3 regions of the Bacillus thuringiensis genome follow, and region 3 is predicted to be linked to each of the others. Evidence: a T-box and tRNA genes for the amino acid it is inferred to sense, from the RefSeq annotation. Region 3 holds a T-box; the other regions hold tRNA genes.

Region 1 (4,658 bases), 1.2 Mb from region 3:
TAAGGTTTCCTGAGGAAGGCTCGTCCGCTCAGGGTTAGTCAGGACCTAAGCCGAGGCCGACAGGCGTAGGCGATGGACAACAGGTTGATATTCCTGTACCACCTCTTTATCGTTTGAGCAATGGAGGGACGCAGAAGGATAGAAGAAGCGTGCGATTGGTTGTGCACGTCCAAGCAGTTAGGCTGATAAGTAGGCAAATCCGCTTATCGTGAAGGCTGAGCTGTGATGGGGAAGCTCCTTATGGAGCGAAGTCTTTGATTCCCCGCTGCCAAGAAAAGCTTCTAGCGAGATAAAAGGTGCCTGTACCGCAAACCGACACAGGTAGGCGAGGAGAGAATCCTAAGGTGTGCGAGAGAACTCTGGTTAAGGAACTCGGCAAAATGACCCCGTAACTTCGGGAGAAGGGGTGCTTTCTTAACGGAAAGCCGCAGTGAATAGGCCCAAGCGACTGTTTAGCAAAAACACAGCTCTCTGCGAAGCCGTAAGGCGAAGTATAGGGGGTGACACCTGCCCGGTGCTGGAAGGTTAAGGAGAGGGGTTAGCGTAAGCGAAGCTCTGAACTGAAGCCCCAGTAAACGGCGGCCGTAACTATAACGGTCCTAAGGTAGCGAAATTCCTTGTCGGGTAAGTTCCGACCCGCACGAAAGGTGTAACGATTTGGGCACTGTCTCAACCAGAGACTCGGTGAAATTATAGTACCTGTGAAGATGCAGGTTACCCGCGACAGGACGGAAAGACCCCGTGGAGCTTTACTGTAGCCTGATATTGAATTTTGGTACAGTTTGTACAGGATAGGCGGGAGCCATTGAAACCGGAGCGCTAGCTTCGGTGGAGGCGCTGGTGGGATACCGCCCTGACTGTATTGAAATTCTAACCTACGGGTCTTATCGACCCGGGAGACAGTGTCAGGTGGGCAGTTTGACTGGGGCGGTCGCCTCCTAAAGTGTAACGGAGGCGCCCAAAGGTTCCCTCAGAATGGTTGGAAATCATTCGTAGAGTGCAAAGGCATAAGGGAGCTTGACTGCGAGACCTACAAGTCGAGCAGGGACGAAAGTCGGGCTTAGTGATCCGGTGGTTCCGCATGGAAGGGCCATCGCTCAACGGATAAAAGCTACCCCGGGGATAACAGGCTTATCTCCCCCAAGAGTCCACATCGACGGGGAGGTTTGGCACCTCGATGTCGGCTCATCGCATCCTGGGGCTGTAGTCGGTCCCAAGGGTTGGGCTGTTCGCCCATTAAAGCGGTACGCGAGCTGGGTTCAGAACGTCGTGAGACAGTTCGGTCCCTATCCGTCGTGGGCGTAGGAAATTTGAGAGGAGCTGTCCTTAGTACGAGAGGACCGGGATGGACGCACCGCTGGTGTACCAGTTGTTCTGCCAAGGGCATAGCTGGGTAGCTATGTGCGGAAGGGATAAGTGCTGAAAGCATCTAAGCATGAAGCCCCCCTCAAGATGAGATTTCCCATAGCGTAAGCTAGTAAGATCCCTGAAAGATGATCAGGTTGATAGGTTCGAGGTGGAAGCATGGTGACATGTGGAGCTGACGAATACTAATAGATCGAGGACTTAACCATATAATATGTAGCAATGTTATCTAGTTTTGAAGGAATATATATTTAAAATTCCTTTTGACATTCTGAAAAGAATGTGTATAATGATAAAAGTCTGGTAATGATGGCAGAGAGGTCACACCCGTTCCCATACCGAACACGGAAGTTAAGCTCTCTAGCGCCGATGGTAGTTGGGACCTTGTCCCTGTGAGAGTAGGACGTTGCCAGGCTTGTATTATTCCGCAGTAGCTCAGCGGTAGAGCTATCGGCTGTTAACCGATCGGTCGTAGGTTCGATTCCTACCTGCGGAGCCATTATGCTTCCATAGCTCAGCTGGTAGAGTACTTCCATGGTAAGGAAGAGGTCACCGGTTCAAGCCCGGTTGGAAGCTTGGAAAAAGTTTTTAAATTTTTGGCCCGTTGGTCAAGTGGTTAAGACACCGCCCTTTCACGGCGGTAACACGGGTTCGAATCCCGTACGGGTCACCACTTTTGGAGGATTAGCTCAGCTGGGAGAGCACCTGCCTTACAAGCAGGGGGTCGGCGGTTCGATCCCGTCATCCTCCACCATATATGTTTAAATGTCGGAGGGGTAGCGAAGTGGCTAAACGCGGCGGACTGTAAATCCGCTCCTTCGGGTTCGGCAGTTCGAATCTGCCCCCCTCCACCATTTTCTTAAAAATAACCTGAAAGGGTTTATTTTTTTGAGAAGATAACCATACTAGTAAATATTAATGGGCTATAGCCAAGCGGTAAGGCAACGGACTTTGACTCCGTCATGCGCTGGTTCGAATCCAGCTAGCCCAGCCATTTACGAGCCATTAGCTCAGTTGGTAGAGCATCTGACTTTTAATCAGAGGGTCGAAGGTTCGAATCCTTCATGGCTCACCATTTTCGCGGAAGTAGTTCAGTGGTAGAATACAACCTTGCCAAGGTTGGGGTCGCGGGTTCGAATCCCGTCTTCCGCTTTATTACTAAGGGGCCTTAGCTCAGCTGGGAGAGCGCCTGCCTTGCACGCAGGAGGTCAGCGGTTCGATCCCGCTAGGCTCCATCTAAATAGAAAAAGCTTACATCATATGATGTAAGCTTTTTTGTGTTTAAAAAGACAACTTTTATATTTATCGTTTAAAATGAAGAAAACGTAAAAATAAGGGATGGGGGATAATTGTGAAAGTTGTTATTGCATCTGATTCATATAAAGAAAGCCTAAAAGCTATAGAAGTATGTGAAGCTATTGAAAGAGGTTTTAGAGCAATTTTTCCTAATGCAAAGTATGTGAAAATACCAATTGGAGATGGAGGAGAAGGGACGGTTGAATCGCTTGTTGATGCTACAGGGGGGAGAATTATATCAATTAGTGTGACAGGACCGCTTAGAGAAAGTGTACAAGCTTTTTATGGCGTGTCTAAAGATAAAAAGACAGCGTTTATTGAAATGGCAGCAGCATCAGGATTACAGCACGTTCCAGTTGAAAAGCGAAACCCACTTATTACAACGACAAAAGGAACAGGAGAACTTATATTACATGCGCTAAATCAAGGGGCGGAGTACATAATTTTAGGACTTGGAGGAAGTGCTACAAACGATGGTGGGGCAGGCATGTTAGCAGCTTTAGGAGTAAGATTTATAAATGACAAGGGTGAAGTAATAGATCCATCTGGAGGTACGTTACATTCGATTGTTGCTATTGATTTTTCACAAATGGACCCACGCTTAAAGGGGGTAAAGATAGAAGCGGCATGTGATGTGGATAATCCATTAGTCGGAATGCAGGGAGCATCTTTCGTATTTGGGAGACAAAAGGGTGCGAATGTAGAGATGATGAAAGAGCTAGATGAGAATTTAAAACATTATGCGAATATCCTTAAAAGATATGTATCTTCTGATGTATCTGAAATACCTGGTGCAGGGGCAGCAGGAGGAATGGGAGCGGCTGTTATTTCAGTGCTAAAGGGAGACTTGCGAAGGGGCATTGAAATTGTATTGGATTATACAAATTTCGATAAACATATAGAAGATGCAGATCTCATTATAACTGGTGAAGGTAGAATAGATGAACAAACTGCATATGGGAAGGCTCCTGTTGGTGTTGCGGGGCGTGCGAAACGTTTTTCTGTGCCTGTAATTGCTATTGGAGGGTCTGTATCATCTGATTATTCAGCCGTGTACGAGAAAGGAATAGATGCGGTATTTAGTATTACAACGAGACCGATGACACTAGAAGAAGCATATAGAGTAGCAGAAGAAAATATTGAAATGACAACGAAGAATATTGCAACAGTATGGAAAATAGCGTCAGAAAAACACTTCTAAATGTAGGGTTGTTTTTTTATTATTATTTAATAATAGTGATTGTGATTGTTTCATTAAGTTAACTTTATACATAGAATAGTCTTGAAATTTGATTTTCAACGTGAATATAAGTGAATAATTTGTATATCCATACAGAAAAATGTCGAGTTGAGTCAGACTATATAAAAGATTTAAAATATTTAGTGAAGGCACAGAAGGGGGATACTATCTATGAAAAAAGAAATCTCAGTTATTGGAGTTCCAATGGATTTAGGGCAGATGCGTCGTGGCGTTGATATGGGACCGAGCGCAATCCGTTATGCAGGGGTAATTGAAAGAATTGAAGAAATTGGATATAACGTTAAAGATATGGGAGATATACGTATAGAGAGAGAAAAAGAGATAGATGAAAATACAAAATTAAGAAACCTTACACAAGTTGCAACTGTATGTAATGAATTAGCAAGTAAGGTGGATCATATTATAGAAGAAGGTCGTTTTCCACTTGTATTAGGTGGTGACCATAGTATTGCTATCGGTACATTAGCTGGTGTAGCAAAACATTATAAAAACTTAGGTGTTATTTGGTATGATGCACACGGTGATTTAAATACAGAGGAAACTTCACCATCTGGAAATATTCACGGTATGTCACTTGCAGCAAGTTTAGGTTATGGACATTCTTCACTTGTAGATTTATATGGAGCATATCCAAAGGTGAAAAAAGAGAATGTCGTAATTATCGGTGCGCGTGCATTGGATGAAGGAGAAAAAGATTTCATTCGCAATGAAGGTATTAAAGTGTTCTCAATGCATG
Region 2 (4,658 bases), 470 kb from region 3:
GTTAAAAGAATGAAGAATGTATATGTAAACGTCAAATACTTTGGTGATTATCATGTTTAATTCCTACCGCGAAATTTTCAGTGCTCCTGGTACAAAAGGATTCTCATTAGCAGGATTTATAGCTCGGATGCCTATATCAATGATGGGCATAGGTATTGTTACAATGTTATCTCAGTTACGTGGTGACTATTGGCTTGCTGGAGCTGTTGCAGCCACCTTTACATTATCATCAGCTTTACTAGCTCCTCATATTTCTCGGATGGCCGATCAATTAGGGCAATCTCGCATACTTCTTCCGACTACAGGTATCAGTGTTTTCTTTACGATCCTCTTACTCCTATGTACGAAATATGAAGCTCCTTATTGGACGCTATTTCTATCCGCCTTATGTGCAGGTTGTATGCCCAACATGTCAGCCATGGTGCGTGCACGTTGGACTAAACTATACCGTGGATCCCATAAATTGCATACAGCATTTTCCTTCGAATCGGTCGTCGACGAAATTTGCTTCATCATTGGTCCTGTATTATCTGTCAGTTTAAGTGTTATGTTCTTCCCAGAAGCGGGCCCACTTTTATCATCTGTTTTTCTTACAATTGGGGTATGCCTATTCACCATGCAAAAAAGCACAGAACCGCCTGTACACCCTCATGACATTACAAACAAAGGAACAGTGTTTAAAATCGGTTCTTTGCGAGTACTAGTATTCACACTCATCGCCATAGGTACTATATTTGGCACAATAGATGTCGTTAGTGTAGCTTTTGCTGAACATCAAGGAAACACCGTAGCTGCTAGCTTTGTACTTTCTGTCTATGCAATCGGTTCATGCCTTGCAGGTCTAATTTTCGGTACCCTTAAACTCAGTACTCCACCCTATAATCAATTTTTAATAGCAGTCACACTATCCATGATAACAATGCTGCCACTAGTTTTCGTAAACACTATTACTTGGCTAGTAGTTATTGTTTTCTTTGCAGGGTTATCTGTCGCTCCTACTATGATTATTACCATGGGACTTGTGGAAAAAATCGTACCTGAATCAAAAATAACCGAAGGAATGACTTGGGCAATTACAGGACTTGGAATTGGAGTCTCCCTAGGATCAGCGATAGCTGGTTTAGTTATTGATAACTTTGGAGCTCGGGCAGGATTTAGTGTGGCCATTATAGCCGGAGGCCTTGCCTTAACTATTGCACTTTTAGGATACAAAACTCTTCACTCCGCATATAGTCATGCTGTTATGAAACCGGATGGGCATTCAGCAGAGGGTTAAAACATATTCAAAAAATAGGATTACCTCTTCTTATGTATAAGAAGAGGTAATCCTATTTAAATTGATATAACTTTTTAAAATTTATTATTTATAATCTGTTATAGCTTCTTCTATATCTATACACAACAAAAAAGAGATAGCAGATTATGCTATCTCTTTTAGTATGACCCGTACGGGATTCGAACCCGTGTTACCGCCGTGAAAGGGCGGTGTCTTAACCACTTGACCAACGGGCCAGTTCTGGCAGAGAAGAAGGGATTCGAACCCTCGCACCGCGTTCGCGATCTACTCCCTTAGCAGGGGAGCCCCTTGAGCCACTTGGGTACTTCTCTATAATATGGCTCCGCAGGTAGGACTCGAACCTACGACCGATCGGTTAACAGCCGATAGCTCTACCACTGAGCTACTGCGGAACAATTATGGTGGGCCTAAATGGACTCGAACCATCGACCTCACGCTTATCAGGCGTGCGCTCTAACCAGCTGAGCTATAGGCCCATAATTGAAAAGCGGGTGAAGAGAATCGAACTCTCGACCAGAGCTTGGAAGGCTCTTGTTTTACCACTAAACTACACCCGCATTAAATTGAAAATGGTGAGCCATGAAGGATTCGAACCTTCGACCCTCTGATTAAAAGTCAGATGCTCTACCAACTGAGCTAATGGCTCATTTTGAAAGTGGTGCCGGCTAGAGGACTTGAACCCCCAACCTACTGATTACAAGTCAGTTGCTCTACCAATTGAGCTAAGCCGGCTTGCGACTTCAAAATGGTGGCTCGGGACGGAATCGAACCGCCGACACGAGGATTTTCAGTCCTCTGCTCTACCGACTGAGCTACCGAGCCTTATTAAAATGGCGGTCCCGACCGGGGTCGAACCGGCGATCTCCTGCGTGACAGGCAGGCATGTTAACCACTACACCACGGGACCATTTGGTTGCGGGGACAGGATTTGAACCTGCGACCTTCGGGTTATGAGCCCGACGAGCTACCGTACTGCTCCACCCCGCGATGATATAATATGTAATTTAAGAAAAAATGGAGGAGGTAGAGGGATTCGAACCCCCGCGCGACTCTCGCCGCCTGTCGGTTTTCAAGACCGATCCCTTCAGCCGAACTTGGGTATACCTCCGAGATATAAACCTTTAGTGGTGGACCTTGTAGGACTCGAACCTACGACCGGACGGTTATGAGCCGTCTGCTCTAACCAGCTGAGCTAAAGGTCCTTTATGGTAGCGGCGGAGGGGATCGAACCCCCGACCTCACGGGTATGAACCGTACGCTCTAGCCAGCTGAGCTACACCGCCATAAATGATATTAAAATAAGTGGAGCCTAGCGGGATCGAACCGCTGACCTCCTGCGTGCAAGGCAGGCGCTCTCCCAGCTGAGCTAAGGCCCCATGTTTTTGGGAATATCGGGAAGACAGGATTTGAACCTGCGACCCCCTGGTCCCAAACCAGGTGCTCTACCAAGCTGAGCCACTTCCCGTTAATAAAAGCGCGCCCGAGAGGAGTCGAACCCCTAACCTCTTGATCCGTAGTCAAACGCTCTATCCAATTGAGCTACGGGCGCATATGGTGCCGAGGGCGGGGGTCGAACCCGCACGGTGGTCACCCACCGCAGGATTTTAAGTCCTGTGCGTCTGCCTGTTCCGCCACCCCGGCATGTCATATTGAAAATTGGAGCGGAAGACGGGATTCGAACCCGCGACCCCAACCTTGGCAAGGTTGTATTCTACCACTGAACTACTTCCGCAAGACATGTTTGAGATATTTTATTAAAAGTGCGGGTGAAGGGAGTCGAACCCCCACGCCAAAGGCGCTAGATCCTAAGTCTAGTGCGTCTGCCAATTCCGCCACACCCGCATATTAATATTTTAAGAAAAAATGGGGCGACTGATGGGAATCGAACCCACGAATGCCGGAGCCACAATCCGGTGCGTTAACCACTTCGCCACAACCGCCATGATTTTCTGGTGCCGACTAGAGGACTTGAACCCCCAACCTACTGATTACAAGTCAGTTGCTCTACCAATTGAGCTAAGTCGGCTAAATGGTGGAGGATGACGGGATCGAACCGCCGACCCCCTGCTTGTAAGGCAGGTGCTCTCCCAGCTGAGCTAATCCTCCATTTGCCTGGCAACGTCCTACTCTCACAGGGACAAGGTCCCAACTACCATCGGCGCTAGAGAGCTTAACTTCCGTGTTCGGTATGGGAACGGGTGTGACCTCTCTGCCATCATTACCAGACTGTATTCATTTAAGACAAGAATTATTGTAACTCGTTTAACTTCTAAAGTCAACAAGTTTTTTTATATTCTTTCAAAACTAGATAACATTGCTTCATATTATATGGTTAAGTCCTCGATCTATTAGTATTCGTCAGCTCCACATGTCACCATGCTTCCACCTCGAACCTATCAACCTGATCATCTTTCAGGGATCTTACTAGCTTACGCTATGGGAAATCTCATCTTGAGGGGGGCTTCATGCTTAGATGCTTTCAGCACTTATCCCTTCCGCACATAGCTACCCAGCTATGCCCTTGGCAGAACAACTGGTACACCAGCGGTGCGTCCATCCCGGTCCTCTCGTACTAAGGACAGCTCCTCTCAAATTTCCTACGCCCACGACGGATAGGGACCGAACTGTCTCACGACGTTCTGAACCCAGCTCGCGTACCGCTTTAATGGGCGAACAGCCCAACCCTTGGGACCGACTACAGCCCCAGGATGCGATGAGCCGACATCGAGGTGCCAAACCTCCCCGTCGATGTGGACTCTTGGGGGAGATAAGCCTGTTATCCCCGGGGTAGCTTTTATCCGTTGAGCGATGGCCCTTCCATGCGGAACCACCGGATCACTAAGCCCGACTTTCGTCCCTGCTCGACTTGTAGGTCTCGCAGTCAAGCTCCCTTATGCCTTTGCACTCTACGAATGATTTCCAACCATTCTGAGGGAACCTTTGGGCGCCTCCGTTACACTTTAGGAGGCGACCGCCCCAGTCAAACTGCCCACCTGACACTGTCTCCCGGGTCGATAAGACCCGTAGGTTAGAATTTCAATACAGTCAGGGCGGTATCCCACCAGCGCCTCCACCGAAGCTAGCGCTCCGGTTTCAATGGCTCCCGCCTATCCTGTACAAACTGTACCAAAATTCAATATCAGGCTACAGTAAAGCTCCACGGGGTCTTTCCGTCCTGTCGCGGGTAACCTGCATCTTCACAGGTACTATAATTTCACCGAGTCTCTGGTTGAGACAGTGCCCAAATCGTTACACCTTTCGTGCGGGTCGGAACTTACCCGACAAGGAATTTCGCTACCTTAGGACCGTTATAGTTACGGCCGCCGTTTACTGGGGCTTCAGTTCAGAGCTTCGCTTACGC
Region 3 (4,658 bases):
CACCATCAACTGTCATTACAGAATCAGTTAAGTTTCCAGCTTCGATATTGCTTAATTTCGCAGCAAGAGATTCATTTTCTTTTTGCAGTTGTTTCACTTCAGCAAATAGACCATCAACCCTTGTTAAAATATCTTTCGGATTTGTTTTCATTTTTCCTGCTGCTTCTTTTAATAAACCTACTTGATCGTTCATTAATTCGTATGCAGACTTACCAGTTACTGCTTCAATACGACGAGTTCCTGCACCGATACCAGACTCAGCAACGATTTTGAAAATACCGATAGAAGCTGTATTATCAACGTGACAACCACCACAAAGCTCTAAGCTGTAATCGCCAACTTGTACAACACGTACAACATCTCCGTATTTTTCACCGAATAATGCCATTGCGCCCATTTCTTTCGCTTCTTCGATTGCTTTTTGAGAAATCTCAACATCAATACTTTCCCAAATTTTCTCGTTTACCATACGCTCAATTTTTTCTAATTCGTCAGCTTGTACTTGACCGAAGTGAGAGAAGTCAAAGCGTAGACGTTCAGAAGTTACAAGAGAACCTGCTTGGTTAACGTGTGTTCCAAGTACGTCTTTTAATGCTTGGTGTAGTAAGTGAGTTGCTGTATGATTTTTTACAACGCTACTACGGTTTTTCGTATCGATAATAGCTTTTACAGCCGCATCTTTCGTTAATGTACCTTCTTCAACAACAACTTTATGCAAGTTTTGACCGTTTGGTGCTTTTTGTACGTCTTTTACAAGAACTTTCACACCATCCGCAAGAAGGTAACCACGGTCTGCAATTTGTCCACCGCTCTCAGCATAGAATGGTGTTACATCAAGCATTAATTGTCCTTCTTCACCAGCTTGTAAACTGTCTGTGTATTCGCCGTTTTTCACAAGTGCAACAACGTTACTTTCTGTTGCAACTGTACCGTAACCAACGAACTCACTCGCTACTTTAACTTCTCCAAGTACACCGCCTTGAACTTGCATTGAGTCAACGTCTTGACGAGCAGCACGTGCACGCTCACGTTGTTTTTCCATTTCATTTTCAAAGCCTTCATGATCAACTGTCATACCAGCTTCTTCTGCATATTCTTCTGTTAATTCGATTGGGAAACCGTATGTGTCATATAGACGGAACGCATCTACTCCAGAAATAACAGTTGTTTTTTCTTCTTTTGCTTTTGTAATAACTTCAGCTAAAATCGCTTCACCATCATGAAGTGTTTCATGGAAACGCTCTTCTTCGTTTTTCACAACTTTCGCAATGAAATCTTTCTTTTCAAGTACTTCTGGATAGAAGTCTTTCATTACTTCTCCAACAACCGGTACTAATTCAAACATGAATGGACGGTTAATGTTTAATTTCTTCGAATAACGAACAGCGCGGCGTAATAAACGACGTAATACATAACCACGGCCTTCGTTAGAAGGAAGAGCACCGTCACCAACAGCAAATGTTACTGTACGGATATGGTCAGCAATTACTTTAAATGCCATATCTTTTTCTAAATCGCCATTACGGTATTTCTCACCAGAAATTGATTCTGTTGCACCAATCATCGGCATGAATAGATCTGTATCAAAGTTCGTAGGCACATCTTGAACGATAGATGTCATACGTTCTAGACCCATCCCTGTATCAATGTTTTTCTTAGGAAGTGGTGTATATGAACCATCTGGATTATGATTAAATTGAGAGAATACAAGGTTCCATACTTCTAAGTAACGCTCGTTTTCTCCGCCTGGATATAATTCTGGGTCACTAAAGTCATTACCGTAAGCTTCTCCGCGGTCATAGAAAATCTCTGTATTCGGTCCACTTGGCCCTTCACCGATATCCCAGAAGTTTTCTTCTAAACGGATAATACGCTCTTTTGGAACACCCATTTTCTCATTCCAAATTGTAAATGCTTCTTCATCTTCTGGATGGATTGTAACTGATAGTAATTCTTTATCGAATCCGATCCATTTGTCGCTCGTTAAGAATTCCCAAGCCCATGTAATTGCTTCTTCTTTGAAGTAATCACCAATTGAGAAGTTTCCTAACATTTCAAAGAATGTATGGTGACGAGCTGTTTTCCCTACGTTTTCAATATCGTTTGTACGAATTGATTTTTGAGCATTTGTAATACGTGGATTTTGTGGGATTACACGCCCATCAAAATATTTTTTTAATGTTGCTACACCACTATTAATCCATAGAAGAGATGGATCTTCATGTGGAACTAGTGATGCACTAGGTTCTACTGCATGTCCTTTTTCTTGGAAAAAGTCTAAAAACATTTGACGAATTTGTGCGCCTGTTAGTTGTTTCATTGTATTTTCCTCCTTAAATATAAAAAACTCCCGCCCCTATAAAAGGGACGAGAGTTAACTCGCGATACCACCCTAATTATGAATTGATTACAATAACAATCAATTCATCACCTCATGGTGCCGTAACGTGGCAAGACGGCAGTGATTAGCTGCTCTCAGGATTAGCTTTCTGTTACCCTTCATTTAAAGCTTCTTTCAGCCATATGGAAGCTTCTCTCTATAAATGGACTGTAACGTACTTGTTCCGTCATTGATTTAATGTATTATATGACTAAATATAATAGAATTCTCTTAAGTTTGTCAATGTAGATAATCATTTATATTGTATTAATCGCTTATTAATCATAGGTATTCTACTATTCATTCTTAACAGCCTTTTCATATATTATGCGTTTATTAATAAATTGGAATCTCCTTACAATAATAATTTATAAAATTTTCTAAATATTACTTTTTTTGCTATAATTAAATTGTTATTAACAAAATAAAGGAGCGATTACAATGACAACCTTACTTAACAAAGCTAAAAACATATTAGCGACTGACGAAACGATATTATTTTACGCAGCATGTTCATTAGACATATTTATTTATCGTTCCGTCGCAAGGCCAGGCCTATTGATTTTAACGAACAAAAGGCTATTCTTTTATGGACCAGATGTAAGTAAGAATCCAATATTTGAAGAGTACTCTTTTGCAAAAATTTCTAATCTAAAAGAACAAAAGCGTCTTTTCAACAATCAAATTGTATTTATGTATGATAATGAATGGAAAAAAATAAAACATATTCAAACAAATGATGTGAGCTCCCTCGTCCAAAAGATACACGAGCAGCTTTCTAAATAAATATATGATTAGCCCTCCATTTCTTACATAGAGGGCTTCTATACTTACACATCTTCTTTTTTCAAGAGAGGTCTCACATGAACAATGACAGTACGAATAACTGCTAAAATCGGAACCGATATTAGTAATCCTACAATACCAGCTACTTCCCCCCCAACTAGTAATGCAAGCATAATAATAACAGGATGCATACGAAGTGACTTACCAACAATGTAAGGCGATAAAATGTTACTTTCCACAAATTGCAAAATAGCAATCGTAATCCCCGCCTTAATAAGTAAACTCGTTGATACCGTTGCTGCAATCATTAACGTAGGGATTGCTCCTAAAATAGGACCAAAGTATGGGATTATATCCGTTACCCCAATAATAATACCAAGCAATAATGGATACTTCATACCGATAAACCAAAAAGAAAGAGCTGATACGCTCCCTAATACTAAGCAAACAAATAACTGCCCTCGAATATAACTTCCAAGTGACTTATCAATTTCTTTTGCAAGCATTTGCCCCGTACCTCGCCATTTACTTGGGGCTAATTTCCAAAAGATATGATAAAACTCACCATAATCTTTTAATATGTAAAATACAATGAACGGTATTAAGAAAATAATGAGCAATGAATCGAGTACACCACGCGCTGTACTCATCACTTTATTTAAAAGTGCTTGAATCTTCGTTTCTACACCACCAAAAATTTGTTTCACCTTTTCATGAATAAACGACGGGAAATTCGCTGTTTGTTCTGTAACACCATCCATCCACGAATCGTACATCTTTGTAAACTGCGGAAATTGTTCATTAATCTCTTGTAACTGTTTAATAACGATTGGCGTTCCTTTATAAATTCCATAACCAATTCCACCAAAGAAAAGAATGTAAATGAGCAAAATAGCAAGTGTGCGTGGCATTCCTTCCTTATGGATTTTTTCAATTAAAGGGTGCAATAAATACGCAATAAAACAGGCGATAAGAAACGGCGTAATTGCTACTTTAAATACAAAAATAATCGGTGCCCATAGTGGCTTAATTTTTAAAAAGACGAGCAAACAAAGAAAAACAAGTAACAATAATCCTAAACGATATATCCAAATGATTTTAAGATTCTTCACATGAAAAACCTCCTCCACCTTTATTTTGAAAATAAATGGGTTAGGTTATGTGTGAAACTTTTAAAATCTTTTCATACGGACCATACTGTTTTTTAAAGACGTACATATAAATAACATAACAAGGACAACCACCCCTGAGAATACAGCATGAAATAATGTAATCAGGAGGGCTAATTATGGTTTTGTTTATGCTTGGATTATCAGCACTTTTTATGATTCTTGAATGGATTTGTATCGGCTTTGGTATTTGGAAGGGGTTCTTTATTCGTTCCTCACGTAAAGAAAAAGCGAAGCAATTATGGCAGTATGGAATACTTGGCGTTGGCTGTTACGGTCTATCTTATCTTTTCTCAGAAATTGGACTTTTTTATTTGCATATG

What was found. The T-box of region 3 lies ahead of alaS (alanine--tRNA ligase). A T-box ahead of a tRNA ligase gene usually reads a tRNA of that ligase, here a tRNA-Ala.
Region 1: it encodes a tRNA-Ala, which carries the amino acid that the T-box ahead of alaS (alanine--tRNA ligase) is inferred to sense. The anticodon was not compared.
Region 2: it encodes a tRNA-Ala, which carries the amino acid that the T-box ahead of alaS (alanine--tRNA ligase) is inferred to sense. The anticodon was not compared.

Annotation. Positions count from the first base shown of each region.
Region 1 is NZ_CP012099.1:154,180-158,837, forward strand. It holds rRNA gene AC241_RS00885 (23S ribosomal RNA) at 1-1,574, shown strand, start outside; rRNA gene rrf (5S ribosomal RNA) at 1,665-1,780, shown strand; tRNA gene AC241_RS00895 (tRNA-Asn) at 1,790-1,864, shown strand; tRNA gene AC241_RS00900 (tRNA-Thr) at 1,869-1,941, shown strand; tRNA gene AC241_RS00905 (tRNA-Glu) at 1,964-2,038, shown strand; tRNA gene AC241_RS00910 (tRNA-Val) at 2,044-2,119, shown strand; tRNA gene AC241_RS00915 (tRNA-Tyr) at 2,136-2,219, shown strand; tRNA gene AC241_RS00920 (tRNA-Gln) at 2,285-2,359, shown strand; tRNA gene AC241_RS00925 (tRNA-Lys) at 2,365-2,440, shown strand; tRNA gene AC241_RS00930 (tRNA-Gly) at 2,446-2,517, shown strand; tRNA gene AC241_RS00935 (tRNA-Ala) at 2,528-2,600, shown strand; gene AC241_RS00940 (glycerate kinase) at 2,717-3,862, shown strand; gene rocF (arginase) at 4,073-4,658, shown strand, end outside.
Region 2 is NZ_CP012099.1:4,688,929-4,693,586, forward strand. It holds gene AC241_RS24215 (MFS transporter) at 53-1,276, shown strand; tRNA gene AC241_RS24220 (tRNA-Glu) at 1,441-1,512, opposite strand; tRNA gene AC241_RS24225 (tRNA-Ser) at 1,518-1,608, opposite strand; tRNA gene AC241_RS24230 (tRNA-Asn) at 1,615-1,689, opposite strand; tRNA gene AC241_RS24235 (tRNA-Ile) at 1,697-1,773, opposite strand; tRNA gene AC241_RS24240 (tRNA-Gly) at 1,784-1,854, opposite strand; tRNA gene AC241_RS24245 (tRNA-Lys) at 1,868-1,943, opposite strand; tRNA gene AC241_RS24250 (tRNA-Thr) at 1,954-2,029, opposite strand; tRNA gene AC241_RS24255 (tRNA-Phe) at 2,044-2,119, opposite strand; tRNA gene AC241_RS24260 (tRNA-Asp) at 2,129-2,204, opposite strand; tRNA gene AC241_RS24265 (tRNA-Met) at 2,208-2,284, opposite strand; tRNA gene AC241_RS24270 (tRNA-Ser) at 2,313-2,405, opposite strand; tRNA gene AC241_RS24275 (tRNA-Ile) at 2,423-2,499, opposite strand; tRNA gene AC241_RS24280 (tRNA-Met) at 2,504-2,580, opposite strand; tRNA gene AC241_RS24285 (tRNA-Ala) at 2,601-2,673, opposite strand; tRNA gene AC241_RS24290 (tRNA-Pro) at 2,689-2,762, opposite strand; tRNA gene AC241_RS24295 (tRNA-Arg) at 2,773-2,846, opposite strand; tRNA gene AC241_RS24300 (tRNA-Leu) at 2,850-2,938, opposite strand; tRNA gene AC241_RS24305 (tRNA-Gly) at 2,955-3,029, opposite strand; tRNA gene AC241_RS24310 (tRNA-Leu) at 3,059-3,139, opposite strand; tRNA gene AC241_RS24315 (tRNA-His) at 3,162-3,237, opposite strand; tRNA gene AC241_RS24320 (tRNA-Thr) at 3,248-3,323, opposite strand; tRNA gene AC241_RS24325 (tRNA-Val) at 3,328-3,403, opposite strand; rRNA gene rrf (5S ribosomal RNA) at 3,408-3,523, opposite strand; rRNA gene AC241_RS24335 (23S ribosomal RNA) at 3,626-4,658, opposite strand, start outside.
Region 3 is NZ_CP012099.1:4,217,609-4,222,266, forward strand. It holds gene alaS (alanine--tRNA ligase) at 1-2,320, opposite strand, end outside; T-box leader at 2,361-2,580, opposite strand; gene AC241_RS21775 (PH domain-containing protein) at 2,822-3,166, shown strand; gene AC241_RS21780 (AI-2E family transporter) at 3,211-4,278, opposite strand; gene AC241_RS21785 (hypothetical protein) at 4,455-4,658, shown strand, end outside.